4 regions of the Streptomyces sp. NPDC001443 genome follow, and region 1 is predicted to be linked to each of the others. Evidence: riboswitches for the same ligand, from Rfam matches in the RefSeq annotation. Region 1 holds a riboswitch; each other region holds the start of a gene.

Region 1 (7,735 bases):
TCGACCGTCACCGCCCGCCGGAACGCGCGGTCCTGGGTCAGGGTGGAGCCCGCGATGGAGCCGCCCTCCACCAGCCGGGCCACGCCCTCGCTGACCTCGACCTCCAGCGGGCCGAGCATGTAGCGGCCGTCGCCGATGCCGGCCGCGTCCATCGCGTCGGTGATGAACGCGACCCGGTCCGGGCCCGCGTGATGGAACGCCAGTTCCAGGGCGGCCGGGTGCAGGTGCGTGCCGTCGTTGATGAGCTCGACCGTGACGCGCTCGTCCTCGAGGAGGGCGGCGATCGGGCCGGGGGCGCGGTGGCCGAGCGCGGGCATCGCGTTGAAGAGGTGGGTGGCGACGGTCGCGCCCGCGTCGATCGCCTCCACCGTCTGCTCGTACGTCGCGTCCGTGTGGCCGATCGCCGCGATCACCCCGTGCTCGGCCAGCAGGCGTACGGAGTCCATGCCGCCCGGCAGTTCGGCGGCGAGGGTGACCATCTTCGCGTGGCCGCGGGCCGCGTCGACCAGCTTGCGGACCTCCGCCGGCTCGGGGTCGCGCAGCAGCGCCTCGGAGTGCGCGCCCTTGCGGCAGGGCGAGATGAACGGGCCCTCGAAGTGGATGCCCGCGATGTCGCCCTGTTCGGCCAGTTCGGACAGCAGCCCGGCCTGCCGGGTGAGGACGTCCATGTCGTCGGTGACGGTGGAGGCGACGAGGGTCGTGGTGCCGTGCAGACGGTGGGCGCGGACGGCCGTCAGGACGTCCTCGGCCGGGCCGGAGAAGGACGCGCCACCGCCTCCGTGGTTGTGGATGTCGACGAAGCCGGGTACCAGCCAGTGGCCGCTGACGTCCACGGTCTCCGCGTCGGCCGGGGACGGGCCGGCGATCCGGGTGCCCTCGACGAACACGCGGCCGCCGTCCACGGTCCCGGTGGGCAGTACCACCCGGGCGCCGGCGAGAACCTTCCTAGTGGCCATCAGGCGGTTACCTCCGAGGGGTCAGTGGTGGTCAGGAGATCCCGGGCGAGGAGCCCCGCGCCCAGGCAGCCGGCGGTGTCCCCGAGTGCCGCGGGGACGATCGACGGAAGCTTCTGGAAGGTGACGCGCTGCCGGACGGCGTCCCGCAGCGGTGTGAACAAGGTTTCCCCCGCCTCGGCGAGTCCGCCACCGATGACGATCGTGCGGGGGTCCAGCAGGGTGAGTGCGGTGACCAGTCCGTCGGCGAGCGCGTCCACGGCCGTCCGCCAGACCCGGACGGCGTTCGGGTCGCCGGACGCGACGGCCTTCGCGCAGTCCGCCGCGTCGGTCTCCGGGCGTCCGCAGGCGGCGGCCCACGCCTCGCTGACCGCCGAGGCGGACGCGTAGCGCTCCAGGCAGCCGCGCTGCCCGCAGGGGCAGGGGGTGCCGCCGGGCCGTACGACGACATGGCCGATCTCGCCCGCGAAGCCGTGCGCGCCCGCCTCCACCCGGCCGTCGAGGCCGATGGCGCCCGCGATGCCGGTGCCGAGCGGGACGAACAGGAAGCGGTCGGCGCCCCGGCCCGCGCCGATCCGGCCCTCGGCCAGACCGCCGGTGCGCACATCGTGCCCGAGGGCGACGGGGATCCCGCCGAGCCGCTCGGTGAGCAGGTCGCGCAGGGGTACGTCGCGCCAGCCGAGGTTGGCCGCGTAGGCGGCGATGCCCTGCCGCTCGTCGACGATGCCGGGGACGGCGACGCCGGCGGCGGCCGCGGGCTCGCCGAAGTGCCGCTCGCCGTGGGCGCGCAGCTCGGCGGCGAAGTCGAGGATGCCGTCGACGACCGCGTCGGGGCCGCGCTCGCGGCCGGTGGCCCGGCGCGCCTGGTGCAGCAGCACGGGGGGTCCGGGCGACGCTCCCCCGGACGGTGTGGTGTCCACCCCGACCAGGGCGGCCTTCATCCCGGTGCCGCCCACGTCGAGGGCGATGACATGTCTCACGGAGACAGTGTGGCCCGTGGACCCGGGAGAGGTCTAGTCCACTTGCGCGGTATAGACCTTTATTCGACAAACGGACGAGCGGCCGGCGCGGTCCGGGCGAAGAGCGGCGCAGTCGGGACAAAGCGCGGCGCGGTGTGCCAGACGGTCCGGACCGGGACGATCGCGGTGCGTGCAGGGCGGGCCTTGCCGGCGCGGTGTGCCCTGAGCGGGCAAGGCCCGCGGCGCGGTGCGACCCGGCCGCCGGCCTCGCCGCACTCCCGCTCGGCCGCCGGGAGCGGTTACGGTGCCGTCATGGACGACGACCAGGACCGCGGTGCCGCCCTCGGCCGCCGTGAACGGGACATCCTCGCCCTGGAGCGCCGGGGCTTCGCCGGCCCCGGCGCGAAGGAACGCGCCATCCGCGAGGAGCTCGGCCTGGCGCCCGTCCGCTACTACCAGCTGCTCAACGCCCTCCTCGACGACGCGCGGGCCCTCGCCGAGGACCCGGTCACGGTGAACCGGCTGAGACGGGTGCGGGAGTCCCGGCGGGCCGAACGGTGAGCGGGCCGTACCCCTGACTCGTCGCCCCCGCGTCCGACGAGTCAGGGGTACGGCCCCTGCCCCGCGGATAGGGTCGCCGTATGGGCAGCCACGACACGCACCCCCCGCACCCCGCACGGCCCCTGCCGACCCCCACGACCCCGGCGGGCCGCGAAGCACTGGACGCCATCCTCGCCCGCCCGGAGCGCTCGGTGATCGGACTCGACTTCGACGGCACGCTCGCGCCGATCGTGGCCGACCCCGAGCAGGCCCGTGCGCACCCGGACGCGGTGCCCGCGCTCGCCGCCCTCGCGCCGAAGGTGGCGGCGGTCGCCGTGGTCACCGGCCGGCCCCCCGCGGTGGCCGTACGGCACGGCGGTTTCGAGGCCGTGCCGGGCCTGGACCACCTCGTCGTGCTCGGCCACTACGGCGCCGAACGCTGGGAGGCCGGCACCGGCGCCGTCATCGCCCCGCCGCCGCACCCCGGCGTCGCGGCCGTACGGGCCGAACTGCCGGGCTTCCTCGACGCGATCGGGGCCTGGAAGGGCACCTGGATCGAGGAGAAGGGCCGGGCGCTCGCCGTCCACACCCGCCGGGCCGAGGACCCGCAGGCCGCCTTCGAGGCGCTGCGCGAGCCCCTCGCCCGGCTCGCCGCCCGCCACGGCCTGATCGTCGAGCCCGGCCGCATGGTCCTCGAACTGCGGCCGCCGGGCATGGACAAGGGCGTCGCCCTCACGGACTACGTCCGCGAGATCGGCGCCGAGGCCGTCCTCTACGCCGGTGACGACCTCGGCGACCTCCCCGCCTTCGCGGCCGTCGACAAACTCCGCTCCGAGGGCGTCCCAGGCCTCCTGGTGTGCAGCGGCAGCGACGAGGTGGCCGCCCTGCGGGAACGGTCGGACCTGGTGGTCGACGGCCCCGAGGGAGTCGTGGACCTGCTGCGCGCCCTGACGGCCCGGCTCGGCTGACGGCCCGGCTCGAGGCCGACCGCCGGGGCGGTCGGCCTCGAGCCGCAGGACGGTCAGCCGCGCAGAGCGTTCAACTGGTCCAGGAACCACTGGGCCGGCGGCAGCGCGGTCGCCGCGCCGGCCAGCCGCTTCGTGCGCTCCGCCCGCTCGGGCACCGGCATCACCAGCGCCTCGTGCAGCGCCCGCGCCGTCCCGGTCACATCGTACGGATTGACGGTGATCGCGTCCTCGCCCAGCTCCTCGTACGCCCCCGCCTCCCGTGACAGCACCAGCGCGCACCCCTCGTCGGAGACGACCGGCACCTCCTTGGCGACCAGGTTCATGCCGTCCCGGATCGGGTTCACCAGCGCCACGTCGGCCAGCCGGTACGCGGCCAGCGAGCGCGCGAAGTCGTCCTTCACGTGCAGCACGACCGGCGTCCAGCCCGGCGTCCCGTACCCGGCGTTGATCTCGTCCGCGAGCCGTTGCACCTCGGCGGTGTACTCGCGGTAGACCGCGAGGTCCTGCCGGGAGGGGTAGGCGAAGGCGACGTGCACGACCCGCTCCCGCCACTCGGGGTGGTCGTCGAGGAGCTGCCGGTACGCCAGCAGACCGCGCACGATGTTCTTCGACAGCTCGGTCCGGTCCACCCGCACGACCGACCGGCGGCCCTCGCCGATCTCCGCCCGCAGCGCCGCCATCCGCTCGCCGACGTCGGCCCGGTGGGCGCGCTCGCGCAGGAAGTCGGCGTCGGCTCCGAGGCCGTGCACGCCGATCGCCGTGGTCCGCGGCGCGCCGCCGCCGGGCGGGGTGTGCTCGATCGTCCCGTGCGGTCCGTCGTCCGGCCGGGCCGGGCGGATCCGCTCGCGGTCCACCTCACCGGCGCAGTCCATGAAGGCGCCCGCCCACCGGTGGGTGAGGAAGCCCAGCCGGTCCGCGCCGAGCATGCCCCGCACGATCTGCTCGCGGATGTCGTCCGGCAGCATCCGGAAGTAGTCCGGCGGCGCCCACGGGGTGTGCGAGAAATGGCCGATGCGCAGGTCGGGGCGGAGTTCTCGGAGCATGCCCGGCACCAGCGTCAGGTGGTAGTCCTGGACGACCGCCGTCGCCCCCTCGGCCGCCTCCTCGGCGAGCGCCTCGGCGAACGCGCGGTTGTAGCGCTCGTACGACGCCCACCGGCGCCGGAACTCCGCGTCGAAGACCGGCTCCAGCGGGGTCTGGTACAGCATGTGGTGGACGAACCAGAGCACCGAGTTGGCGATGCCGTTGTAGGCGTCGGCGTGCACGTCGGCCGGGATGTCCAGCATCCGCACGCCCGGCTCGCCCGTGCCGCGCCGCACCGCCTCGCGGTCGCCGTCGGACAGGGCGGAGCACACCCACAGCGCCCCGGCGTCGGGCCCGATGGCCGACAGGCCCGAGACCAGCCCGCCGCCGCCCCTGCGGGCGTGCAGCGAGCCGTTCTCGCGCACCTCGTACGAAACCGGGCCGCGGTTGGACGCGACCAGCACCTCAGCAGCGTGCGTGGAAGCCATACGCCTCAACCTAGCCCGGCCCGGAAACGCTCAAACGTGCGGAAGGCCCCTGACAGTCCGGAAACATTTGTATACGAACCCTTGGGGAACATCACCGCGCGCATCCGTCAGGCCACCTTGCGTGACGCGTACTCGGCGATCTCGGCCATCGGCGGCCGCTCCTCCGTGTCCACGGAGTACGTGCGCGGCTCGAAGCCGTCCCGGCCCCGCTCGAACTGGGTGAGGGAGGGCCGGACCAGATGCCCGCGGGCCATCCGCAGCTGCGCGGTGCGGTAGATGGCGGCGGCCATCCGGCCCAGTGCCTGTCCGTCCTGGTGGCGGTGCTTGCGCACCCCGACGTCCACCTGGGCGAGCGCGTCGAGGCCCACCAGGTGCAGCGAGTCGACCAGCATGCCCAGCTCCACCCCGTACCCGACCGGGAAGGGCAGCTGTTCCAGCAGGGAGCGGCGGGCCGCGTACTCGCCGCCGAGCGGCTGCACGAAGCCGGCCAGCTGCGGCCAGTGCATGTTCAGCAGCGGGCGGGCCATCAGCTCGGTGACCCGGCCGCCCTGGCCCGCCGCCCCGCCGAGCGGGCGGTCGTACATGGCCTTGACGAGGTCGACGTCCGGATCGGTGAGCAGTGGGCCCACGATGCCGGAGACGAAGTCGGAGGAGAACTCCCTCAGGTCCGCGTCGACGAAGCAGACGATGTCCCCGCCGGTGACCAGGAGGGACCGCCACAGCACCTCGCCCTTGCCGGGCACGGCCGGGATGCGGGGCAGGATGGCGTCGCGGTGGACGACCCGGGCGCCCGCGGCCGCGGCCACCGCCGAGGTGCGGTCGGTGGATCCCGAGTCGACGACGACGATCTCGTCGACGAGCGGGACCTGCTGCATCAGGTCGTGCCGGATCACGGCGACGATGTCGCCGACCGTCTCCTCCTCGTTGAGCGCGGGCAGGACGACGGAGACCGACTGGCCCCGGGCGCGTTTCGCGGCGAGGATCTTGTGGAGCGGGCGGTCGTTGACGGACCAGGAGCGGGTGCTCAGCCAGCGCTCGACTTCTTCCAGCACAGCGGCGGCTCCTTCTGCGTTCTGCGTGCTCGCGGCGGGTGGGAGTGCCCGCTGCGACAGCGGTCGACGGTCACGGGCATCTCGCGGTTCGGACGACTCTCTCAACTGTCGGGGCCTTCGGTTACAGTCTTGAACAACGCGGATGACCATCGCATGTCCAGGGTGGCCGACCGCTGAAAACTTCATACCGCTCATCCAGAGGGGCAGAGGGATACGGCCCGATGAAGCCCCGGCAACCCTCCAGTCGGTTTCTCGTTCACGCGAGGCTCCCGGCTCGGGAAGGTGCCAAATCCGTCTCACGGCGAAGTGCGTCGTGAGGAAGATGAGGAGAAAGGGCCTCGCCTCCATGGCTGCGCAGACTGCTGTAAGCACCACGAACCCCGTCGATCTGGGCTCCGCCGCGGCGCTCTCCTGCCGCGAGTGCGGACACCGGGTACCGCTCGGCCCGGTCTTCGCCTGCGAGGAGTGTTTCGGCCCGCTCGAGATCGCCTACGACTTCTCGCGGTACGAGACCGAGGAGCTGCGCAAGCGGATCGAAGCGGGACCCGCGAACATCTGGCGCTACGCGCCGCTGCTGCCCGTCCCCGCGGACGTGGCGGACAAGCCCAACATCAACCCCGGCTGGACCCAGCTCGTCAAGGCCGACAACCTGGCCCGTGAACTCGGTGTCACCGGTGGGCTGTACGTGAAGGACGACTCCGGCAACCCGACGCACTCCTTCAAGGACCGGGTCGTCGCCCAGGCCCTGGAGGCCGCGCGCGCCTTCGGCTTCACCACCCTGTCCTGCTCCTCCACCGGCAACCTGGCCGGCGCCGTCGGCGCCGCCGCGGCCCGCGCCGGTCTGCGCTCCTGTGTGTTCATCCCGCACGACCTGGAACAGGGCAAGGTCGTCATGGCCGCGATCTACGGCGGTGAACTCGTCGGCATCGAGGGCAACTACGACGACGTGAACCGTTTCTGCTCCGAGCTGATCGGCGACCCGGCGGGCGAGGGCTGGGGCTTCGTCAACGTCAACCTGCGGCCGTACTACGCGGAGGGTTCCAAGACCCTGGCGTACGAGATCTGCGAGCAGCTCGGCTGGCGGCTGCCCGACCAGCTGGTCGTCCCGATCGCCTCGGGCTCCCAGCTCACGAAGATCGACAAGGGACTCCAGGAGCTGATCAAGCTCGGCCTGGTCGAGGACCGGCCGTACAAGATCTTCGGCGCCCAGGCGGAGGGCTGCTCGCCGGTGTCCGTGGCCTACAAGGCCGGCCACGACGTCGTACGCCCCCAGAAGCCGGACACCATCGCCAAGTCCCTCGCCATCGGCAACCCGGCCGACGGGCCGTACGTCCTCGACATCGCGCGCCGCACCGGCGGTGCCGTGGAGGACGTGACGGACGAGCAGATCGTGGACGCGATCAAGCTGCTGGCGCGGACCGAGGGGATCTTCGCCGAGACGGCGGGCGGGGTGACGGTGGGCGTGACCCGCAAGCTCATCGAGAACGGCCTGCTCGACCCGAGCCTGACGACCGTCGTGCTGAACACCGGTGACGGCCTGAAGACCCTCGACGCGGTGGCCGGCACCGGTCTGACCGCGACCATCCGCCCGAACCTGGACTCCTTCCGAGAGGCTGGCCTCGCATCATGAGCGTCAACGTCCGCATCCCCACCATCCTGCGCACCTACACCGGCGGCGCCGCGGAGGTGAGCGCCGAGGGCGCGACCCTCGCCGAGGTCATCTCCGACCTGGAGAAGAACCACACCGGCATC
Region 2 (7,735 bases), on a different contig from region 1:
GCCGCCGAACGCGGCGATCAGAGCGCCGGTCACCGCTGCCCGGTGCCGTCCGGCGGACAGCGCCGGTACCTCGTCCCGCCCGGACCCGCGTCCCCGATCTCGTACCGCCGTCATGTCAGGAGTTGTCGAGCGGCAGTCCGGGCGGGTTCACCTCCGACTTGGCGACGGCCTCGTTGGAGAGGTTCCAGGCGGCCAGCCACTTGGCGTACTGACCGTTCTCGATCAGGTAGTTGATCGCGTCGGCGATCGGCTCGGCGAGCCCGCTGCCCTTCTTCGAGGTGGCCGCGATCAGGCCTTGGAGCGACGCGCCGGCGCCGGAGAACGTGCCCGCGTTGGCCGTGGGCGTGGGCGTCTTCGCGGTCTGGGTGACGTGATAGGAGATGGTCGGGTTGGGGCCGAAGTGCGCGTCGATCCTGCCGCTGTTGAGCGCCTGGTAGACGCCGTTGTTGTCCGGGTAGTGCTTGACGGTGAGCGTCTTGCCCTCGCTCTGCAGCTTCTTCTGCCACTCGAGGAGGATGCGCTCCTGGTTGGTGCCCGCCCCGACCTCGACCGTCTTGCCCGCCAGGTTCTCGTAGTTGCCGTCGAACTTCCACTTGCTGGACTTCAGCACCTCGAACGCGAGGTTGTCCTGCCGGTAGGAGGCGAACTCGTACTTCCTCTTGCGCTCCTCGGTGTCGGTGACGTTGGAGAAGGCCACGTCCACCTTGCCGCTGTCGATGCCGATGAAGAGGTTGGCCCAGGTGAAGTTCCGGCTCTGCGGCTCGAGGCCCAGGACCGCGGCGACCAGGCGGCCGATGTCGGTCTCGGACCCGGTGAGGGTCTTCTGGTCGTCACCCACGAACTCGAGCGGGGCGGAGCCGGAAGGCAGAGCGCCGTGACCGATCACCAGCTTGCCGCTCTTGCGGACGGCAGCGGGCAGCTCGGCGCTGATCGACTTGACCTCGGACACCTGGAGGGTCACCTCCTTGGCGGCACCGTGCGAGAGCTGACCGATGGTCACGCTCCCGGAGCCCGCGTCGTCCGTCTTGGCGGCGGCGGCACTGTCCCCACCGCAGGCGGTGAGCCCGGTGGCGAGAGTGGCGACGGCAGTCGCCGCGGTGATGCCGCGTATCAGGCTACGTCGGGTGACGTGGGTAGACATGGCCGTTCCTTGTCGCTCGGGAGAAGGGTGGTGGCGTGGGGGAAGGAAAATCGTCGGTACGCCGTGGGGGGCGCGGGGAAAGGCGGTGGACCGGACGACGTTGCTCAGGACGTACGGGGTCCACTCGTCGAGGCGCGTGCGATGACCGGCCGACGGGCGAGCCCCGGCCGAGGACGGCACGGAGGCCGTCCGAGCGCTGCTCCAGACGGCTGAAAGGCTTCGCTGCGTCGCCCTCAGGTACGGCAGGACCGCGGCCGCGTTCGGTGCGGCGATCGGACTCGCGCCGTTCCGCTGCGGTCAGGCTCCGTACGACGACGGAACCCAGGTCGCGCGCCGTGGGACGGGGGTCAGCAACAGATCTCGTCGAACTGGTCGGCACGGCGGCTCACCCAGAACGGGTCGAGCAGCACCATGTGTGCCGTGCCAGTGGTTTCCATGGCCGGATATAAGCACACCTCCGTCAACGGCGTCCACCATGCGTCCACTGGCCGGGACCGGACCGCACCCCCACGACCCCAGGCCCCAATTCACCTGTACGTGCCCGCTGTTCGTCGCACACGTCTGCCCTCCTGGCGCGTCTTGACGCCGGAAGAACAGCCGATCTACGGTGTGCGCGAGCTACGAGTTCCGGTGATCAAGCCCTGGCTGGCCGGACGGCAACCCTCGACGCAGTGGGGTGCCCCAGGTGAAGGCTCGGCGGATCTCATTCTTCTGCAAGTGCGCTCACACAGCCCCGCAGCGGGCCGGAACCAGGGAGGACGGCATGGCGACGCCCTTGCTGCTGTGCTCCCGGCGCCATGTCGACCTGCTGCTGGTCTCCAGCTGTCTGTGTAAGGTCTGAATCCGCCCCTTCCGGGCCCGGGGACCTGCCCACCCGGCCGAATTCCGGCCGGCCGTGCCCGCTGCCCCGTCGTGTTCCGGGCCGGTAGACCTTCCGCCTTCCGGCCCGACCGTGCAACACCCCCACCCCCTTTTCCGACGTGATTCGGCCCGCCGTGGCGCAGTCCTGCGCCGACGGCTGCCTCACGCATCCCTGCTGCGGAAACAGAGACCCCTGATGGCACTGCACAACGGCGCGACACCGAACAGACCCCTGCGGTCCGGTCTCGGCGCGATCTCCCTCGGCACCGCGTTCCTGGTGGCGCTGACCGGCTGCACCAGCAGCAAGGACGGCGAGACCACCAGCTCCACCGAGGCCCTCACCATCGGCACCACCGACCAGGTCACCAGCATCGATCCGGCCGGTTCCTGGGACGCGGGCTCCGGCACCGTCGAGAGCGAGGTCTACGCGACCCTGCTCAGCCAGAAGAACGGATCCGCGGACGTCTCACCCGACCTCGCCACCGGGATCGAGCAGACCGGGCCGAAGGAGTACACGGTCACGCTCCGGAAGGGCCTCAAGTTCGCCAACGATCACGAACTCACCGCCTCGGACGTCAAGTTCAGCTTCGACCGGAACCTGAAGATCGCCGACCAGAACGGTCCTTCGTCGCTGCTGTACAACCTCGCCTCGGTCGCCGCCCCGGACCCGGCCACCGTCGTCTTCACCCTCGAGTCGGCCAACGACACTCTCTTCCCGAAGGTCCTGTCGACGGCCGCGGGCTACATCGTGGACGAACAGGTCTTTCCCGCGGACAAGATCCTCGACGACAGGTCCGTCGTCGCGGCCAAGCCGTGGAGCGGGCCGTACGGCATCACCGACTACGACAAGAACTCCCTGGTGTCGTTCACCGCCAACGCGCGCTACAAGGGGCGGCTGGGCACGCCGAAGACCAAGAACGTCCAGCTCAAGTACTACGCAGACGCCGGCAACCTGAAGCTCGACGTCCAACAGGGCACTCTCGACGCCGTCTACCGCACCCTCACCACCACCGACCTGGACGACCTCGCCAAGCACAAGGGCGTCAAGGTCCACACCGGCGCCGGCAACGGCATCCGCTACCTCGTCTTCGACTTCGCCACCCAGCCCTACGGCACCAAGGCGAAGGACGCCGACCCGAAGAAGGCCCTCGCCGTCCGCCAGGCCGTCGCCGACTCCGTCGACCGCTCCCAACTCGCCCAGCAGGTCTACAAGAACACCTACCAGCCGCTCTACACCTCAGTCCCGGACGGACTGACCGGCGCCATCCCTTCCTTCAAGTCGCTCTACGGCGACAAGAAGGGTGGCCCCGACCAGGCTGCGGCGGCAGCCCGGCTGAGGGCGGCGAAGGTCAGGACCCCGGTGACGCTCAACCTCCAGTACAACAGCGACCACTACGGCTCCTCGTCGGCCGACGAGTACGCGCTGGTCAAGACCCAACTGGAGGCCACCGGACTGTTCAAGGTGAACCTTCAGTCCACCGAGTGGACCCAGTACGGCAAGGACCGTGTCAAGCACCTCTATCCGCTCTACCAGCTCGGCTGGTACGCCGACTACCTCGACGCCGACAACTACCTCTCGCCCTTCTACTCGGCCAGCAGCTGGGTCGCCAACAGCTACGACGACCCCGCCGTCCGCGCACTGGTGGCGAAAGAGGAGACGGAGACGGACACGGCCCGGCGCACCGCGCTGATCCAGCAGGCGCAGGACAAGGCCGCCGCCCGGGTACCGCTGCTGCCGCTGCTCCAGGGCTCCACCGCCATCGTCACCCGCAGCGACGTCAGCGGCGTACCCGACGAGCTGGACGCCACCTACCAGTTCCGCTGGGCGGGACTCGCGACGAAGTGAGCACTCCGACGCGGCAGACCGGCGGCGCTGTCGGCACCCCGGCCGACAGCGCCGCCAGTCAGGGATTCGCCCGCTACCTGGTGATCCGCTTCCTCCTCATCATCCCCACCGTCCTGATCCTCGTCAGCCTGGTCTTCTTCCTGATGCGGCTCACCGGAGACCCGATCAGCGCGGCCTTCGGCGACCGCCTGACCCCCGACCAGCTCCACTCCAAACTCCACCAGGCCGGCTACGACCGGCCGTTGCCCGCCCAGTACCTGGACTATCTGCGCTCACTGGCCGTCGGCGACTTCGGCCGCACCGTCACCGACAACCAGCCCGTGACCCACGTCCTCACCGCCTACGGCGCCGCCACCGTCGAACTCGCCTGCTGCGCCCTCCTGGTGGCCCTGCTCATCGGCGTGCCGCTCGGCATGGTGGCCGCCTCCCACCGCGACCGGGCGCCGGACGCGGCGCTGCGCCTGTTCGCGATCCTGACCTATGCCACCCCCGTCTTCTTCGTGGGCCTGCTGCTGAAACTCGTCTTCGCGATCTGGCTCGGCTGGCTGCCCTCGTCGGGCCGGGCGAGCACCGGTGTGCAGCTCTTCCTCCAGAACCAGACCAGCACAACCGGCGTGTACCTGATCGACGCCCTGCGCAGCGGCGACACCACCGCCGTCGCGGACGTGCTGCGGCACGCCGTACTGCCGGGACTGGCCCTGGGACTGCTCGTGGCCGGCATCCTGCTGCGCCTGGTGCGCACCAACCTGATCGGCACCCTGTCCACCGGCTACGTCGACGCCGCCCGCTCCCGTGGCGTCGCCCCGCTGCGGCTCGTCACCCACCACGCGGCCCGCCCCGCCCTCGTCCCCGTCGTCACCGTCCTGGGACTTCAGGTCGCCGGTCTCCTCGGCGGGACCGTCCTGACCGAGACCACCTTCGAGTGGAAGGGCCTCGGTTACGAACTCGCCCATTATCTGACGGCCCGTGACTTTCCGGCCGTGCAGGGCATCGTGGCCCTGTTCGCCGTCATCGTCGCGGTGACGAACTTCCTCGTCGACGTCGTCGCCGCGCTCATCGACCCGCGAGTGAGGTACTGATGACGCTGCTGCTCACCCGACGACTGCCCCGGCTGCCGCACATCAGGTCCGGGGCGGGAGTGCAGCGCGCCATGCTGCTCACCGGCCTGGTCCTCACCGCGCTCTTCCTGCTCACCGCGCTGCTCGGCCCGCTGCTCGCCCCGCACGGCTATGCGCAACTGAGCGACTCGAAAGGCCTGTTCGGCTCCCAACAGCATCCGGGCACCGTCCACCCGCTGGGCACGACCATCGCCGGGTACGACGTCCTCTCCCGCACGATCTGGGGCGCGCGCACCGCGCTATTGATCATCGCCGCCGCACTGCTGCTGTCGGTGGTGCCGGGCTCGGTGCTCGGACTGGTCTCCGGCTACCTCGGCGGCAGACCGGACAGGCTGCTGGTGGGAGTCGCGGACGCGCTGTACGCGTTCCCGCCGCTGCTGCTCGCCATCGTCATGTCGATCGTGATCAGCGGCGGCCGGTCCAGCCTGACCGGCGGCCTCGGCGCGGCCGCCTGCTCGGTCGCGGTCTCCTTCGTACCCCAGTACTTCAGGGTCGTACGCGCCGAGGTGATCCGGGTGAAGGCCGAGCCCTTCGTCGACGCCGCCCGCGTCATCGGCACCGGCCCCTGGCGCATCATGACCCGCCATGTGCTGCGCAACTCGGTACGCACCCTGCCGCTGATCTTCACGATCAACGCGTCGGAGGCCATCCTCACCCTCGCCGGCCTCGGCTTCCTGGGCTTCGGCATCGAACCCAACTCGGCCGCGGAGTGGGGTTACGACCTCAACCGTGCCGTCGCGGACGTCACGTCGGGCATCTGGTGGACCGCGATCCCACCGGGCCTGGGCATCGTGCTCACCGTCCTGGGCACGACCTTGCTCGGCGAGAGCCTCACCGACCTGGCCGACCCACGGCTGCGGAGGCGAACCGCCACCCCCGGCTTTCTCACGGACGGAACCGGCGACGATGACTGATCTGCTGCGCATCGAGGACTTGCACGTCGGGTTCGCCACGGACGCCGGCACTGCGCCCGCCGTCCGTGGCGTGAGCCTGGCCGTCGCCCCGGGCGAGGTGCTGGCCGTGGTCGGCGAGAGCGGCAGCGGCAAGACCGTCACCGCCCGCTCGGTCCTCGGCCTGCTGCCCGAGACCGCGACCGTCCGCGGCCGCGTCCTCATCGGCGACGGCACGCGCGAACCCAAGGAGAACGTGCTCACCGCGCCCGCCGCCCGGCTGCGGGACCTGCGCGGCACGCACGCCGCGATGGTCTTCCAGGAGCCCTCCACCGCCCTCAACCCCGTCTTCACCATCGGCTGGCAACTCACCGAGGGCCTGCGCGCCCACGGCCTCGGTGGCAGCAAGGCCGAACGGCGCGCACTGGCCGTGGACTGGCTGGCCAAGGTCGGCATCCCCGACCCGGCCACCCGTGTCGACCACCATCCGCACCAACTGTCCGGCGGCCAGAAGCAACGCGCGGTCATCGCCATGGCCCTCGCCCTGGGCACCAGGCTCATCGTCGCCGACGAACCGACCACGGCCCTCGACGTCACCGTGCAGGCAGAGATCCTCGAACTGCTCCACCGCTGCCGCACCGACTTCGGCACCGCCGTCCTCCTCATCACCCACAACATGGGCGTCGTCGCCGACCTCGCCGACCGCGTAGCCGTCATGCGAGCCGGCGAGGTGGTCGAACAGGCCCCGGTGCACGATCTGTTCACTGCGCCGGCACACCCGCACACCCGGGAACTGCTGACCGCCGTACCGGCCTTCGGGAGCAGGGGACGAACCACAGCCAAGAGGGCCGACGCCGGGGCCCAGCCGGTCGTGAGCGCGCGCGGACTGACCGTCGACCACCCGGGGCGCCTGGGCCGCAAGGCCTTCCGTGCGGTGGACGCGGTGACCTTCGACATCCGTCCCGGTGAAATCCTCGGGCTGGTCGGCGAAAGCGGCAGCGGCAAGTCCACCATCGGACGGGCCATCGCCGGACTGACCCCGGTGACCGGCGGCCGACTGGACTTGTTCGGCATACCGTCGGCAAGGAGGCGGAAGACCGCCGGACAGATCGGCTACGTCTTCCAGGACCCCGCCACCAGCTTCGACCCACTGCTGACCATCGGCGACAGCATCGCGGAGCCCCTCGTCGTGCACCGCCGCGAACCGGACGCGAAGGCGGTCCGGGCACGTACCGAGGCACTGCTCGAAGCCGTACACCTCCCGCGTACCTACGCGGACCGCTACCCGCACGAACTCAGCGGAGGCCAGCGGCAGCGCGCCGGCCTCGCCCGCGCCCTCGCGCTGCGGCCCCGCCTGCTCATCGCGGACGAGCCCACCTCGGCACTGGACGTCTCGGTACAGGCCAAGGTGCTCGACCTGTTCGGCGGGCTCCAGCGGGAACTGGGCTTCGCGGCCCTCTTCGTCAGCCACGACCTCGCGGTCGTGGAACAGGTCGCCGACCGGGTCGTCGTGCTGCACCGGGGCAGAATCGTCGAGGAAGGCGCCACCGACCAGGTCCTCGGCGACCCGCAGGACGACTACACCCGCCGCCTCATCGCCGCCCTGCCCGTTCCCGACCCGGTCCGCCAGTCCAGACGCCGTCGGCGACCCGTGCAGGAGGGAATGGCCGGCGCGTGACAGTGGTGCCGGATGCGAAGCCGGTCGGCGTGCCGCCCACGGCCCGGCACGCCTGGCGAGGAAAGAGCGGGTGGACATCACCACGTGCTGCTAACGTTTCCGGCATGAAGCGCGCTGCCATGACGACGACGCCGGAGAGTGTCCCGGCGCGCTGACCGATGTCTCAGTCGAAGCCCCGGGGCGAGTGGCCCCGGGGCTTCG
Region 3 (7,735 bases), on a different contig from region 1:
CACCTCGGCTCCCGTCTGCGCGGCGAGCTGCGAGAGCTGCCCGAGCAGCCGCAGCCGCTGCTTCTCCAGCGGCATCTGGGGATAGCCGGTCTTGGTGACGTTGTAGCCGTCGACGACCAGATGCGCCTGCGGCAGCGCGAGCAACTGGTCCAGGATCGCCGGGTCGTTCTCGGACAGTGCGCGGTTGGCGATGTCCTTCGGGGTCATCCGGCCGGGCTCGACCGCGTCCACGGTCTCCGCGGGCCGCACCGACACCGGCGGCAGCGCCAGCTCCCGGCGCAGCCCCTGGGCCGCGTCGAGCACGGTGTCCAGCAGCAGCCGCACTCGCATGTCCTCGACGCTGCGCCCCTCGCGGGCCGCCTTGCGGGTGGCCTCCAGGGCCGCCTCCGCCTCGCCCAGGCGCGCCTTCAGCCGCCGGGACTCGCTCTCGGCGGCGGACACCTGCGCCTGCGCCTCGGCCCGCGCCACCTCGGTCTCGCCGTGCACCTTGCGCAGCGCCGCCTCGCCGCGCTTGACGTCACTGAGGGCCGAACGCAACTTGCGGTGCAGCGACTCGGCCTCCCGCTTCGAGGCGTCCAGCTCGGCCCGCAGCCGCTCGGTCTCGGTCCGGCCCTGCTCACGGGCCCGGTCGAGCTCCTCGCGCAGCCGTTCCAGCTCGGCTCGGCTCTCCTCGTCGGCCCGCTCGGCGTCCGCGCGCAGCGCCTCCTCGCCGGCCGCGGCCACCAGCTTCACCCAGCCGGCCGGCCGCAGTACATAGGCCGCGGCCGCCACGTCCAAGGGGTCCGCGGCCGGGGGCGGCGAACCGGAGTCGAGGGCGCCGGCGAGTTCGGGCTGCGCCTCCCTGAACTTCTCGGCGATGCGCTGCCGGAAGAGCGAGTCCGTCTCCAGCGCCGCGGCCATGGCGTTGCCCGCGAACTTGACCCGACGATTCGGGGCGAACCGGGCGTACTGTCGCAACTGGGCAGGCAGTTCGGTCAGGACCAGCCCGCCGAACCCGTCCGAGACGATCTGCACGACCCGGCGCCGCACCCCGTCGGGCAGCGGACGGTCGAGCACCTCGGCGGCGCCGTCGCCCGGCCCCCCGCCTGCGGTCTCCACCATCCGTCACACCCCAATATCCGTGCGGGGCCGCTCCCGTCAGGAGCCGGCGCCCGGCCTGTCCACGAGTTCCACCTGGTCGACGGCGTTGCACCAGCGGCAACGCACCGACTCGATCGTCTCACTGACCACCTCGCGCTCCTCCACGCTGGGCTGACCGGCGAGGTCGAGATGGACGTACTCCACCACCTTCGACGAGCGGGTCACGTCGAAACGCGTGAGGTTGCCGCAGAGGGTGCAGCGCCACCGCGTCGAGGCGGTCGGCAGGGGAACCGTCATCAGGGCTGTTCGCCTTCCTTCTGTCCATTGTCCGTGACGCACCGGGCTCTCCCCGGAACATGTGGCTCGTAACCCTACGGCCTGGCGGGTACTCGCCGCCCACCCGTCCACGGCGGCGAGGCGGTCTGTGCTGATCCGTCCCCGTACGTCATGCTCTGTGTTCATGATCAGCGACTGGAACGGAACCACGGGCAGCGCGATCCGGAAGCCGTCGGCACCCGTGACGTACGGGCTGATCGCCCTGTGCTGCCTGGTCTTCCTGATCGGCCCCGCCTCCGGCTTCAATCCCGGGTACGGCACCGGCGCCGCGCTGTCGGCCGTCCAGCGGGCCTACTTCCGCCACTGGGGCGTGGTCCCGGCCGAACTGTTCCGGGACGCCCCGGGCCAGGCCCTGACGCCCGCCAGCGCCCTGTTCGTCCACGGCAGCTGGGTCCACCTCCTCGGCAACATGCTCTTCCTCTACGTCTTCGGGGCGATGACCGAGGAACGGATGGGCCGGGTGGAGTTCACCCTCTTCTACGTCGGCTGCGGCTACCTGGCACTGCTCGGCTACGCGGCCGCCAACGCCGGCTCCGAACAATCGCTGGTCGGCGCGTCCGGGGCGATCTCCGCGGTCCTCGGCGCGTTCCTGTACCTGTTCCCCCGGGCGCGGGTGACCAGCCTGCTGCCGTTCCTGTTCTTCCTGCCGGTGCGCTTCCCCGCGTGGGTCGTGCTGCCCTTCTGGGCGGCCCTGCAGTGGGTGGCGGCGGGCCGGGCCACCCAGGGCCCCGGCGTGGCCTACCTGGCACACCTGGTGGGCTTTGGCACGGGCTTCGGGTACGCGTGGCTGCGGTTCGGCCGCAGCCGCGGTCCGGCCCGGCAGGTCAGGGCCGCCACGGGCGACGGCGGCTGACCGGCCCGGCCGGCCGCCGCGGCCTTGGTGGGTCCGGGATCACGTCATAGAGTGAGGGCCCCGGCCGAGAGAGAGAACCAACCGTGATCACCGCGATCGTCCTTATCAAGACCAGCGTGGACCGGATCCCCGAGATCGCGGAATCGATCGCCGCACTGGACTCCGTCAGCGAGGTCTTCTCCGTCACCGGCACCTACGACCTGATCGCGATGGTGCGGGTGACCCGGCACGAGGACCTGGCGGAGGTCATCCCGGGCCGGATCAGCAAGATCCCCGGCGTCGAGGGCACGGACACGCACGTCGCGTTCCGCACCTACTCCCAGCACGACCTGGAGGCGGCGTTCGCGATCGGTCTCGACAGCTGAGGCCCTCCCCCGCGGACCGGTAAGGGCTGAGCGCGCGGTTCCCCGCGCCCCTCGGGCGGGCCTGCCCGCAGGCGGCCCCAGGGGCGCGGGGAACCGCGCGACCGGCCATGACGGCGCCGCGCGACGGGCCCGGTCAGACCGCGGGCACGCAGCGGCCGTCCTCGGTCCGGTAGCGCCACTTCGCGCCGTCCCTGACCAGTTCCCGCACCGCGGTCACGAAGCGCTCCACGTGCTCGTCCGGCGTTCCCGCGCCGAAGCTCACCCTGATGGCGTTGAGGGACTTCTCGCCCGGCGCGGCCTCGGGAGCGCCGCACTCGCCCTGGCTGCCCGGGTCGCTGCCCAGCAGCGTGCGCACCAGCGGATGGGCGCAGAAGAGGCCGTCGCGGACGCCGATGCCGTACTCGGCGGAGAGGGCGGCCGCGAAGTGGGAGCTGTTCCAGCCCTCCACCACGAAGGAGATCACCCCGACCCGCGGGGCGTCGTCGCCGAAGAGGGAGAGGACCCGCACCTCGGGCACCTCGGCGAGGCCCGCCCGGACGGTGTCGATCAGGTGCAGCTCACGGGCGACGAGCGCCTCGAAGCCCGCCTCGGTGAGGGCCTTGCAGGCGGAGGCGATGGAGTAGGCGCCGATCACGTTCGGCGAGCCGGCCTCGTGGCGGGCGGCGCTGTCGTGCCACTCCACGTCCACTCCCCCGTCCGCGCGCCGGGTGACGCGCCGGCTCGCGCCGCCGCCGGCGAGGTACGGCTCGGCCTCGCGCAGCCAGTCGGCGCGGCCGGCCAGGACCCCGGAGCCGAACGGCGCGTACAGCTTGTGGCCGGAGAAGGCGACCCAGTCGACGTCGAGGTCGCGGACCGAGACCGGGTGGTGCGGGGCCAGCTGCGCGGCGTCCAGGACGATCCGGGCGCCGTGCGCGTGGGCCGCCGCCGCCAGCTCGCGGACCGGCCACAGCTCACCGGTGACGTTCGAGGCGCCGGTGACGCAGACCAGGGCCGGGCCATAGGGGCCTCCCCTGCTCGAGCGCAGCCGAGAGCTTGGGGAAGGGTCGCGGTCGGCCAGGGCGCGCTCCAGGGTCTCGACGGCCTGCCGCGGGCTGCGCGGGGCGTCGAGATAGGTGACCTGGGCGTCCTTCCAGGGCAGCAGCGAGGCGTGGTGCTCGGTCTCGAACACGAAGACCTCGCAGCCGGCCGGGAGCGCGGCCGCCAGCAGGTTGAGGGAGTCGGTGGTGGACCGGGTGAAGACCACCTGGTCGCCGGCACGGCAGTCGAGGAACTCCGCAACCGTGCGGCGGGCGTTCTCGAAGAGGTCCGTGGACAGCTGCGAGAGGTAGCCGGCGCCGCGGTGGACGCTGCCGTAGTACGGGGCGTACGCCGCCACGTCGTCCCAGACGCGCTGGAGGGCGGGGGCGCTGGCCGCGTAGTCGAGCGCGGCATAGGTGACTTCGCCGCCCGTGACGAGCGGAACGGTGACATCACGGCCCAGAACGGCCAGCGGGGCACAAACGGTCCGGGCGGAGGCAGCGGTGGAGACGGACATGGGGAACTCCCGTGAGCGGCAAGGCGGAATCACCACGCGAGCACACGGGCTCGAGCGCGGAGAAAGGAAAAGGGGTGTGCGGAGGCGGGGCTCGACGCCCTAGCGCATTCGCTTGCTCACGGAAGGCTCCCTCGATGACCAGGACCCCTGGTGCTGGGCTCGTTCAGGAGCCGTCGAGGGGTCCGCGCTTGCCGTGGACCTCGTTGCCCACGACCTGGTCCTCACCCGGGGCACCCCGCCACGGACGGAGGGTTGCCGGACAGTCGGCCGGGGCCTCATGACTGTCACTCATGACCTGTCCGTCATCCTGCCACACGGCCCGTGAAGCGCAAGGCGCGGTCCGCATCCTGGACCGCGCCTAGCCTCGTCCCCTCGGCCGGGGCCCTGCGTCGCCCCGGCCCGGCCGCAGCGCACGCGGCCGGGGAGGGCGGATCAGGCGTTGCTGACGGCCACCCAGCGCTCCAGCGTCCGCCGGGCCGCGGCGGAGTCGATCGACTCCGCCGCCCGGTCCATGCCGGCGCGCAGCTGCTCGGCCAGCGTCCCGGAACCCGGCCGCAGCGCCACCAGCGCCGCCGCGGAGTTCAGCAGCACGGCGTCCCGCACCGGCCCGCCCTCGCCGTTCAGCAGCCGGCGCGCCACATCCGCGTTGTACGAGGCGTCGGCGCCGCGCAGCGCCTCCACGGGCACCGGTTCGATGCCGACGTCCCGCGGGTCGAAGGCCTCCTCTGTGACCTTGCCGTCGCGCACGACCCACACCCTGGAGGTGGCGGTCGTGGTCAGCTCGTCCAGGCCGTCGTCGCCGCGGAACACCAGCGAGGAGTTGCCGCGCTCGGCGAAGACACCCGCGATGATCGGCGCCACCCGGGGATCGGCGACACCGACCGCCTGGGCGCGCACCTTCGCCGGGTTGGTCAGCGGGCCCAGGAAGTTGAACACCGTCCGGATGCCCAACTGGCCTCGGGCGGCCGCCACATGGCGCAGCGCCGGGTGGAACTTCACCGCGAAGCAGAAGGTGATCCCGGCCTCCTCGGCGACCTCCGCCACCCGCTTCGGCGTCAGTTCGAGGTTGACCCCGAGCTTCTCCAGGACGTCCGAGGCGCCCGACGCCGACGAGGCGGCCCGGTTGCCGTGCTTGACGACCTTGGCACCGGTGCCCGCGATGACGATCGAGGACATCGTGGAGATGTTCACCGTCTTCGCGCCGTCGCCGCCGGTGCCGACGATGTCGACGGTGTCGCCCGGCACCTGGATCACGTTGGCGTGCGCGTACATCGCCTCGACCAGTCCCGTGATCTCCTGGACGGTCTCGCCCTTGGCCCGCAGTGCCACCGCGAACCCGGCGATCTGCGCGTCGGTGGCCTCGCCGCGCATGATCCGGTCCATCGCCCAGGCGGTGCTCGCGGCGCTCTGGTCGCGGCCCTCCAGCAGACCGTTCAGTACCGCGGGCCAGGAACGGCCCGCCGCGGTGTCGCCTCCAGCGGGGGTCACAGCGCTCATCAGCCGCTCCTGGTTCGTAGACACGTACAGACTGACTACAGCCTATCCAGCGCCGGACACGGCGAAGGACCCCGTCCGAAGACCGGACGGGGTCCTTGTGTGCGCGTGGCGAGCGCAGCGATCAGTGGTGGCCGTGGCCGCTCGTGATCTCCTTGTACTCGTCGACAGTCGGCTTCTCGATCTGGCTGTCCTCGTCGAAGTACGCCTTGCTGATCTTGGCGCGCAGCTTCTGCGAGCCCTTCAGCTTGCGCTCGACACCGTTCTCGTCGACCGTCGGGCCGAGTTCGAGCGGCTGGTACTGCTCGTGCGCGGTGAGGGTGTGGAGCTGCTCCTGGCTGAGCGGCTCGTGGATCTCGATGAACTCACCGTGCGGCAGGCGCTTGATGGTGCCGGTCTCGCGACCGTGCAGCACCTTGTCCCGGTCCCGGCGCTGGAGGCCGAGGCAGATCCGCTTGGTGACGATGAACGCGATGACCGGTCCGACGAAGAAGAAGATCCGGACGAACCAGGTGATCGAGTTGATCGACAGGTGGAAGTGGGTGGCCCACAGGTCGTTGCCACCGCCGACCAGCGTGATCATGTACATCGTGACCCAGGCGGTGCCCAGGGCCGTGCGGGTCGGCGCGTTGCGCGGGCGGTCCAGGATGTGGTGCTCGCGCTTGTCGCCGGTGATCCAGGACTCGATGAACGGGTAGAGCGCCAGCGCGGCGAGCACGACACCGAAGAGGACCAGCGGGATGAACACGCCCAGGACCAGCGTGTGGCCCCAGATGTTGATCTCCCAGCCGGGCATGTAGCGGATCAGACCCTCGGCGAAGCCCATGTACCAGTCGGGCTGGGCGCCGGTCGACACCTGGTCCGGACGGTAGGGGCCGATGGCCCAGATCGGGTTGATCTGCGCGATCGCCGCGATGGCCGCGATGGCACCGAAGACCAGGAAGAAGAAGCCTCCGGCCTTGGCCATGTAGACCGGCAGCAGCGGCATGCCGACGACGTTCTTGTTGCTCTTGCCGGGGCCCGCGAACTGCGTGTGCTTGTGGTAGAAGACCAGGATCAGGTGGCCCACGACCAGGCCGAGCATGATGCCCGGCAGCAGCAGGATGTGGATCGAGTAGAACCGCGCCACGAAGTCGTGGCCCGGGAACTCCCCGCCGAAGAGGAAGAACGAGATGTACGTGCCGACGATCGGCATGGACAGGATCGCGCCCTCGGTGAAGCGGACACCGGTGCCGGAGAGCAGGTCGTCCGGGAGCGAGTAACCGGTGAAGCCGGTGAACATGCCCAGGACGAACAGCAGGAAGCCGAACAGCCAGTTGACCTCACGCGGCTTGCGGAACGCGCCCGTGAAGAACACGCGCATCATGTGCACGAACATGCCGGCGAGGAAGATCAGCGCCGCCCAGTGGTGGATCTGCCGGATGAGCAGACCACCGCGCACCTCGAAGGAGATGTGCAGGGTCGAGCTGAACGCCTCGGACATCAGCTGTCCCTGGAGCGGGACGTAGCTGCCGTGGTACACCACCTCGTTCATCGAGGGGTGGAAGAACAGCGTCAGATACACACCCGTGAGGATGATGATCAGGAAGCTGTAGAGGCAGACCTCACCCAGCATGAACGACCAGTGGTCGGGGAAGATCTTGCGCATGTTGGCCTTGGCCAGGGAGTAGATCCCCAGCCGGCCGTCGGCCCAGTCGGCGATCCGCTCGCCGGCCGGCGCCTTCCCGCGCGAGCGGGACTCGGTGGTGGTCGTAGTGCTCATCCGCGCTCCCAGAATGCAGGACCGACGGGCTCTGCGAAGTCGCCGAGCGCCTCGAGGTAGCCCTCGGGGTTCACGCCGATGCGCAGCTGCGGCAGGGCGTGACCGGCGGGACCGAAGATCACCCGGGCGCCGTCGGACAGGTCGAAGGTGGACTGGTGGCAGGGGCACAGAACGTGGTGCGTCTGCTGCTCGTACAGGGAGATCGGGCAACCGACGTGGGTGCAGATCTTCGAGTACGCGACGATGCCGTCGTGCGACCACTCGAGCTCTTGCTTGTCCTTGATGTCGTCCGGCTGGAGCCGGACGATCAT
Region 4 (7,735 bases), on a different contig from region 1:
GCGCGTGCCGCAGATGGACCCGCCACCGGCCCGCGCCCTTGGCACGGGCGGTCTCCACATACGCCTGGTCGAGCGCGGTGAGCAGGCTCTTGGCCAGCACCTGCGCGATCTGGGCGCCGGTCGGGACCGCCAGCGTCAGCGCCGGCAGCACCAACCCGCTCGGCCCGTCGTTGCCGAACGCGGGGAACCAGCGCAGACGGAAGGAGAACACCTCGACGAGCAGCAGCCCCACCCAGAACGTCGGGACCGACACCCCCAGCGGCGGCAGCGACAGCAGCAGCTGCCGCAGCCGACGCCGCGTGGTGTACGTCGCGGCCACCGCCAGTCCGCCGCCGAGGACCACCGCGAACAGCAGCGCTGTCGCGGTCAGTTGGAGGGTCTGGGGCAGAGCGTCGGCCAGGGTCGAGGCGACCGGTCGGCCGGTGCTGACCGAGTCGCCGAAGTCCCCGCGCACCGCCCGCCCGAGATACTCGGCGTACTGCGCGAGCACCGGCTTGTCGAAGCCGTACTCGTGCCGCAGCGCGGCGATCTGTCGGGGATCGACCTGCCCCGAGTCCATTCCGGCACCGGCCATCGCCGTGACCGGGTCACCCGGCAGGTAGTCCAGCACCAGGAACGACACGGTGTACGCCGCCCACAGCACCCCGACCGCCTGCGCGAGCCGTTTGAGCACATAGCCGCGCACGGGGTCAGCCGATCCAGGTGTCGTGCAGCTGGATCCGGCTGGAGGCGTCGAAGGCGAGGTCGTGCACCTTCGTGGACACGCCCAGCTGGGTCTGCAGCTCCACCACCGGCACGTTGTAGGCGTCGCGCACGATCGACTGCTGTGCCTGGGCCACCAGCCGGCTGCGCTCGGCCGGGTCGCTGGTCGCGGCCTGCGCGGACAGCGCCGTGTCCAGGCCGCCTGCCGGTACGCGGTAGAAGTTGGCCAGCTTCGTGGAGAAGGTGCTGCGCAGGATGTCGGGGTCGGCGCGGGTGATGTTGCTCCAGATCACGTCGTATTCGCCCGACTGCTGTATCGGCGACAACTGGGTGAGCTGGAGCTGCCGGAGGGTCACCTGGACGCCTACGGACTTCAGTTGCTGCTGTATCAGCTCCAACGCGGGCTGGTTCGTGGCCGCGTTGGGAACCCAGTCGATGGTCAGGCTCAGCTTCCGCCCGTCCTGGACGCGGATGCCGTCGCCGCCCACCCGCCAACCGGCCTCTTCCAGCAGGGACTTCGCCTTGGCCGCGTCGAAGGCGAGATCCGGGGCGAGATCGGTGTAGTCGGGCGTGGTGTGTGCGAGGACGCTGGTGGCCGCCCGGGTGCCGGTGGGGAAGACGGTGTCGGCGATCTGCTTCCGGTCGACGGCGGACAGGATCGCCCGGCGGACCCTGATGTCCTTCAGGACCGGCCGCGCGTTGTTGAGGGCGAGTCCGAAGACGATGCCGGGGTTGGCCCGCCGCTGGAGGGCGACCTGGCCGCCCTTGAGTGCCGCCTCGTCGGCCCGGCCCACGCTGCCGATGGCGTCCACCTGGCCGGACCGGAGACTGCCGGCGCGTACGCCCGCCTCCGGTACGACCTTGAACACCACCTGGTCCAGATACGCCTCGCCCCGCTTGTTCCACCGCGAGGATCCCCAGGCGTAGCCAGGGCGTCTGGTCAGGGTGACCGACTGGTTCTGCACGTACTGTTTCAGCACGAACGGTCCGGACCCGATCACCCCGTCACTGCACTTCTGCTGCGGTGACTTCGTCACGCTCGCCGAGGACTCGATCCCCAGCGAATGTGTGGAAGTCGCTTGCAGGAACTGGGCGTTGGGCTGCTGGAAGATGACCTTGACGGTGAGCGGGTCGACCACCGTGGTGCTTTCGACACCGCTCAGATAGCCCTCGGCCAGAGTCCCCAGGACACCGAGCTTCGGCACCGCGTCGAAGTTGTCCTTGACCACCTGGGCGGTCAGCGGGGAGCCGTCGCTGAAGGTGACACCGGAGCGCAGATGGAAGGTGAAGGCGGTCGAGTCGGCACTGATGTCCCAGCTCTTCGCCAGCCACGGCACGATCTTGCCGGTACGGGGATCCTGGTCCGTCAGGGAGTCCACGATCTGGCGCACCGAGTAGATCGTGTCGTTGCTGCCGACCTGCTGGGGATCCACGCAGCCGGCGTCCGAACCCACGGCGAAGGTCAGGGTGCCGCCGGACCGCGGCTTGCCGCCTCCTGTGCCGGAGCCGTCGGTGCCCGACCCGCAGGCGGTCAGCAGCACGCCGGTGGTGAGCAGGGCGGTGAGCGTCGCCCATCGGGGAGTTCTGAAATCCGGTAGTGCTCTCACGAGAGGTTCTCCTCTATGCGTCGCCCGGCATGGAGCACCGCACGAGGCACGACCGCGCACAGGCGCGCGGTCCCGGTCGGCGCGACGCCGATGACGGGGAAGTGCCCTGCGGACAGGGGCCAGGCGGAAAGCGGATCAGGAAGATCAGCAGGAAACGGGGGATATCGACCGCTGATGGGTGTGACGGATGTCGACCGTCGGCGAGGAAGGTCGCCGAAGCCCGGCCGCGGGAAGGGCCGTCAGGCCTGACAGAGGCAGCTGGTCGAGCGCTTCAGATCGATGTGGCGTCGGCGCGCCAGCCGGGAGAACACCATGGCGACCAGGGAGGAGGCGGCAGGGCCACCATCGCGTCGCATCACGGTCCTCCACCTCGTCGGCCCTGAACACAGGGCCACGCGCTTGCGGGGATCGTCGCTGATCCCGCCGGGCTTTCACCTGGAGCACCCCGCCGCGCGGGAGGGTTGCCGGTCAGCGAGCCAGGGCTTGACGCTGACACTCAATGCCGTTCTTGATCGTACGGAGCGGTTCCGACGTACGTCAATGCCGCGACCGGACGCTCCCGCGGCGACGTGGGGACGGCCGCGGTCGCGCCCGGAAGGTCATGGTTCAGGAACCGCCGCGCTCGCGCGGGAGCTTCTGGCCCGCCTCGATCGCCACCGTCAGCCGGTTCTCCGCCGGCGGCAACGGGCAGGTGGCCAGGTCCGTGTAGGCGCACGGCAGGTTGGTGGCCCGGTTGAAGTCCAGGACGACCGTGCCGTCGGCTGCGGGCGGTTCGACGGACAGGGTCCGGCTGGCGGTGTAGGTGGTGACCCCGGCGGTCGTGTCGGTGAACAGCACGCTCAACCGGCCCTGACCGGCCCCGGGAAACGCGGTCAGCGACAGCCGGTGCCCGTCCACCTCGAACTCGATCCTGCCGGGCGCCTCGTACACGTGCTCCAGACCCTCAACCACGGCGCCCACGGTGGTGGACCGCGGCTCGTCGAAGGGGATGTAACGGCCCGTCACGGCCCAGCGCGGGTCGGGGGCGTAGGCCGGTGTTCCCATGAAGGCCGTGCGCAGCGGCGCGTCAGGGTGCCGGGGGCGCACGATGTCATGACCGCCCCGCTTGGCGACCTCGATGACGGCGTCCTTCCAGACCGCGTCGACGCCACCGCGTTCGGGCAGCACGCCGAAACGGTGCTCACCGCTCACCGGCTTCCCGTCGACGACCAGTTCCTCACCGTCGTCGAGCGCGACGACGACCCCGTCGGGGCCGGTGTGCCAGCTACCGGGCGCGTCGCTGAAACGCTGCGGCCGGTCGTCGAGCCAGTGCAGACCGGTGATCGCCAGGAAACCGTGCGGGCCGGAGAGCCGGGCCTCTTGTTCGCGGTACCACTCCAGCCACTGTTCGGTGAAGGCACGGAGGTCTGCCGTGGTCGCCTCGCTGGTCATGAAATCTCCTTCGGTGTACGGAGGTTGGCCCCCGCGCGGGGATGCTGGGTCGGGGGCTGGGGACGGGGGTCTTCGGAGCTCGGCGGGATGCCGTGGATCCGAGGGGCTCAGGCGGCCAGTTCGCCGAGGAGCGCCCAGGTACGGCGCCGGTCCGCCGCTCCCGCGATCTCGGTGCCCGAGAACACGACCTCGGTCGCGCCGGCGTCGCGGTAGCGCCGTACCTCTGCCTCGACCGCCTTCTCGTCGCCGATCACGGCCAGGTCCGCGGCGCGCCGGCCGCCGGAGAGCTCGATGACCCGGGCGTAGGACGGGACCTGTTCGTAGAACGCGAGGTTCTCGGTGGCCTTCGCGCGCACCGCGTCCACGTCGTCCGTGACCACGCCGGGTACCAGCGCCACGATCCGGGGCGCGGGCCGTCCGGCGGCCTCGGCCGCGGCGGCCAGGGCGGGGACGATGTGTTCCGAGAGGGCGCGCGGTCCCGCGAGGTAGGGCAGGATCCCGTCCGCCAGCTCACCGCTGACCCGCAGCGCCTGCGGGCCCATCGCGGCGACGAGCAACGGGACACCGGACTCCGCGCCCGGTACGCGCGCGGGGATCGGGGTGGTGGCGGTGAGCAGCTCACCGTGGAAGTCGGCCGTGCCGGTCTCGGTCAACTGGCGCAGTGCGGTGAGGAATTCACGCAGCCGGGCGATGGGCCGCCGGAACGGCAGGCCGAAGCCGGTCTCCGTCAGCAGTTTCGTGCCCAGGGCCAGTCCGAGGTGGTAGCGGCCGTGGGTGGCGGCCTGGGCGGTCTGGGCCTGACTGGAGACCAGCAGGGGGTGGCGGCCGAAGACGGGGATCGCGGAGGTGCCCACGTGCAGCTCCGGTACCGCGCGTCCGACGATCGCGGCGAGCTGGGGTGAGTCCGCGCCGAAACTCTGGCCGAACCACACGGACCGCAGCCCGGCGGACGCGGCCTCCTCGGCCAGTCGCACACTGGCGTCGACCTGGTTCTGCGCGTCGGATGCGTTGAGTGCTACGCCAACAGTCATGTCAGTGGGAACGGGCGGCCGGTGAGCCGGCATTCCTGCCGAGTGTGACGGCTGTATGTCAGTCGTGTGAGGCGGTGCTGCCCGGTCTGTCGGTCGGGTGCGGGGCGCGGCAGCCACGCCGGCAGACCCGCCTGGACACGCGGTTCACCGGCAAGTGGGCTCCGTTGACGCCTTCCGCCCCGCGTGCTTACATCCCGCCATGCCGTTGTCGGAGCCGCTGACCCGCCGTCGCGCCGTGGACCTCGTCCGCGTGGCCGCCGCGCTGTGTCGGACGACCGGCTGACCTCGCGCTGCCGCCAACCTCCTTCCAGCACAAGCCGGTCGGGCACGCAGCGGACCGTCCCGGCAAGACTTGCGCCGAGCCGTCGAGCCCTCCCTTTCGTCCCGCCCCGTCATGACGAGGACCCGCCATGCCTTCCTCCACCCCCACCGGCCGACACCTCGAAACCGACTACGACCGTCGCAGACTGCGCCAGTGGCTCGCGGGAGAGGCCAGAGCCGACGGGGTCACCCGCCGTCGGCTGCTCGCCCTGCTCACCGCGACCGCCTCCGCGACCGCGATCGGTGGCGCGCAGCCCGCCCACGCCGCCGACAGGACGATCGTCAAACCGCTGCCCGCCGAGTGGTTCATCGAGCGCGGCACCAACGCCGAGACCCGCTGGGAGGCGCTGCGCGGAACCGGCCACCACACTCCGAACGAACTCTTCTTCGTGCGCAACCACACCGCCACACCCGTCCTGGACGCCGACGACTGGCGGCTTCGGCTGTGGGGGAGCGGCTTGCGCGGCAGACCGGGGGAGGACCGGCCGGTGGAGTTCGGGTACGACGATCTGCGCGCGCTGCCGGCCGTCACCCGGACCGCCTTCGTCGAGTGCGCCGGGAACGGCCGCTCCTACTACACGACGCAACAAGGGGAGACGGTCACCGGCACCCCGTGGACCCTGGGCGCGATCGGCGTCGCGCGCTGGCGCGGGGCGCGCCTGGCCGACGTGCTGCGCAGGGCCGGGCTGTCCGCGCGAGCCGTGGACGTGCAGCCGCGCGGTCTGGACGCCGAGTACGTCAGCGGCGGTGAGAGCCTGGGCCGGGTACGCCGTCCGCTGCCGCTGGCCAAGGCCCTGGACGACGTACTGCTCGCGTACGAGATGAACGGCGATCCGCTTCCGTACGACCACGGCTACCCGGTACGGGTGCTGGTGCCCTCATGGGTGGGGATCGCGTCGATCAAGTGGGTCGGCGACATCGAGGTGTCCGCACAGCCGCTCTTCTCGCCCTGGAACACCACCTTCTACCGGCTGTTCGGCCCCGCCCACCCCGAGAACGGCAGCGCGCCGATCACCCGGCAGACCACGAAGAGCGCCTTCGAGCTGGCGAGCGGGGCCACGTTCACGGCCGGCCGCAGGCACGTACTGCACGGCCGGTCGTGGTCGGGCGCGGGAGCCGTCGCCGAGGTCGACGTCAGTACCGACGGCGGTACCAGCTGGCGGCGCGCCCGGCTGCACGACCGGCCCCAGGCCGGTACCTGGGCCCGCTGGTCCCTCGGCTGGCAGCCCGACACGCCCGGCCCCACCCACCTGATGGCCCGCGCCACGGACACGGCGGGCCGCACCCAGCCGGACATCGCCGTGCCGAACACGCAGGGGTACCTGTTCGGCGCGGTGGTGCGGCATCCGGTGAGCGTGGTGTGACAGAGGGCGGTTCCAGGAGGGGGCCGTGGCGTCGACGGCCGCGGGGATCGTGGACGGTCACGGCCTTCCGCGCCCGGCGTCCTTCCGGGGAAGGAGTTCGCCCACGAGGTCGGCGACCTGCGCCACCTCGATGAGGAAGCCGTCATGGCCGTGAGGGGATCCGATCAGCCGGAGGCCGTCGGCGGTGGGGATGCCCGCCGCCAGTTCCGCCTGTTGAGCCGGTGGGTGGAGGCGGTCGGAGTCGACCCCCGCCACGAGGGTGGGGGCGGTGACCCGGCGCAGGGCTGCGCGCACGCCACCGCGGCCCCTGCCGACGTCGTGGCTGTTCATGGCCTCGGACAGCACGACGTAGCTGCCCGCGTCGAAGCGGCGTACCAGCTTGGCGGCGTGATGGTCGAGGTAGGACTCGACCTGGTACCGGCCGCCGTCCCCGGGGTCCTCCGGGCCCTGGGGCGTACGGCCGAAGCGGGCGTGGAGTTCCGGCTCGCTGCGGTAGGTGACGTGGGCGATCCGCCGGGCCAGACCGAGTCCGGTGTGCGGGCCGCGGCCGGTGTCGTGGTAGTGGCCTCCGAGCCAGTTCCGGTCGGCGCGGATGGCACGCAGCCGGATGTCGGCCCAGGCGATCTGCTCGGCGCTCGCGGCGGCGGTCGTGGCGAGCAGCAGGAGCGCGCCGGTTCGCCCGGGACGGGACACGGCCCACTCCAGAGCCCGCATCCCGCCCATCGAACCGCCGACCACCAGGGCCCAGCGGTCGATGCCCGGCGCGTCGGCCAGTCCGGCCTCGGCCGCCACCTGGTCGCGCTGTGTCAGGAAGGGGAAATCACCGCCCCAGCGGCGTCCGTCCGCTGTGGGCGAGGAGGGACCGGTACTGCCCTGGCAGCCGCCGAGGACATTGGGCGCCACGACGAACCAGTGGTCCGGGTCCAGGGCGCGACCCGGTCCGACGAGGCCGTCCCACCAGCCGGGGGTGGGGTGCCCGGGTCCGGCCGGTCCGGCGACGTGGCTGTCCCCGGTGAGGGCGTGCAGCACGAGGACGGCGTTGGAGGCGTCCGGCGCGAGCCGTCCCCACGTCTCGAACGCGAGCCGCGCACCCGGCAGTTCACCACCCGCCTCCAGCGAGAGCGGCTTCTCACGGCTGTACCACCGGCGACGTCCCGGCGGGTCCCCTCCCGCCAGGCACCGGTGGCCGGCGGGAGAGGTTCCTGGGAGGACGTCAGTACGGTGCTCAGGACGCGCCCTTGGCCGCGCGGAAGCCTGCCTCCAGGTCCGCCTTGAGGTC

Evidence for each region. A riboswitch is a leader RNA that binds a small molecule or an ion and turns the genes downstream of it on or off. The one in region 1 is predicted to bind S-adenosylmethionine.
Region 2: linked by a shared signal. The riboswitch ahead of ACWC24_RS22085 (ABC transporter substrate-binding protein) and the one ahead of thrC (threonine synthase) in region 1 are both predicted to bind S-adenosylmethionine.
Region 3: linked by a shared signal. The riboswitch ahead of ACWC24_RS04470 (aminotransferase class V-fold PLP-dependent enzyme) and the one ahead of thrC (threonine synthase) in region 1 are both predicted to bind S-adenosylmethionine.
Region 4: linked by a shared signal. The riboswitch ahead of ACWC24_RS37080 (putative leader peptide) and the one ahead of thrC (threonine synthase) in region 1 are both predicted to bind S-adenosylmethionine.

The regions. Positions count from the first base shown of each region.
Region 1 is NZ_JBSFIA010000007.1:121,531-129,265, reverse strand. It holds gene nagA (N-acetylglucosamine-6-phosphate deacetylase) at 1-956, opposite strand, end outside; gene ACWC24_RS10855 (ROK family protein) at 956-1,933, opposite strand; gene ACWC24_RS10850 (DUF3263 domain-containing protein) at 2,225-2,473, shown strand; gene otsB (trehalose-phosphatase) at 2,554-3,420, shown strand; gene ACWC24_RS10840 (alpha,alpha-trehalose-phosphate synthase (UDP-forming)) at 3,474-4,931, opposite strand; gene ACWC24_RS10835 (glucosyl-3-phosphoglycerate synthase) at 5,039-5,983, opposite strand; SAM riboswitch class I at 6,172-6,312, shown strand; gene thrC (threonine synthase) at 6,330-7,613, shown strand; gene ACWC24_RS10825 (MoaD/ThiS family protein) at 7,610-7,735, shown strand, end outside.
Region 2 is NZ_JBSFIA010000021.1:43,733-51,467, reverse strand. It holds gene ACWC24_RS22095 (MFS transporter) at 1-33, opposite strand, end outside; gene ACWC24_RS22090 (transporter substrate-binding domain-containing protein) at 116-1,141, opposite strand; SAM riboswitch class IV at 1,758-1,867, shown strand; gene ACWC24_RS22085 (ABC transporter substrate-binding protein) at 2,199-3,848, shown strand; gene ACWC24_RS22080 (ABC transporter permease) at 3,845-4,927, shown strand; gene ACWC24_RS22075 (ABC transporter permease) at 4,927-5,880, shown strand; gene ACWC24_RS22070 (dipeptide ABC transporter ATP-binding protein) at 5,873-7,534, shown strand; gene thrS (threonine--tRNA ligase) at 7,673-7,735, shown strand, end outside.
Region 3 is NZ_JBSFIA010000002.1:366,885-374,619, forward strand. It holds gene ACWC24_RS04450 (NYN domain-containing protein) at 1-1,101, opposite strand, end outside; gene ACWC24_RS04455 (hypothetical protein) at 1,138-1,377, opposite strand; gene ACWC24_RS04460 (rhomboid family intramembrane serine protease) at 1,541-2,269, shown strand; gene ACWC24_RS04465 (Lrp/AsnC ligand binding domain-containing protein) at 2,353-2,634, shown strand; gene ACWC24_RS04470 (aminotransferase class V-fold PLP-dependent enzyme) at 2,768-4,168, opposite strand; SAM riboswitch class IV at 4,348-4,464, opposite strand; gene trpD (anthranilate phosphoribosyltransferase) at 4,601-5,665, opposite strand; gene qcrB (cytochrome bc1 complex cytochrome b subunit) at 5,787-7,424, opposite strand; gene qcrA (cytochrome bc1 complex Rieske iron-sulfur subunit) at 7,421-7,735, opposite strand, start outside.
Region 4 is NZ_JBSFIA010000052.1:27,611-35,345, reverse strand. It holds gene ACWC24_RS37090 (ABC transporter permease) at 1-685, opposite strand, end outside; gene ACWC24_RS37085 (ABC transporter substrate-binding protein) at 690-2,309, opposite strand; gene ACWC24_RS37080 (putative leader peptide) at 2,549-2,665, opposite strand; SAM riboswitch class IV at 2,700-2,813, opposite strand; gene ACWC24_RS37075 (DUF1684 domain-containing protein) at 2,916-3,740, opposite strand; gene ACWC24_RS37070 (TIGR03564 family F420-dependent LLM class oxidoreductase) at 3,848-4,771, opposite strand; gene ACWC24_RS37065 (sulfite oxidase) at 5,182-6,456, shown strand; partial or broken gene metX (homoserine O-acetyltransferase MetX) at 6,514-7,685, opposite strand; partial or broken gene ACWC24_RS37055 (PLP-dependent transferase) at 7,682-7,735, opposite strand, start outside.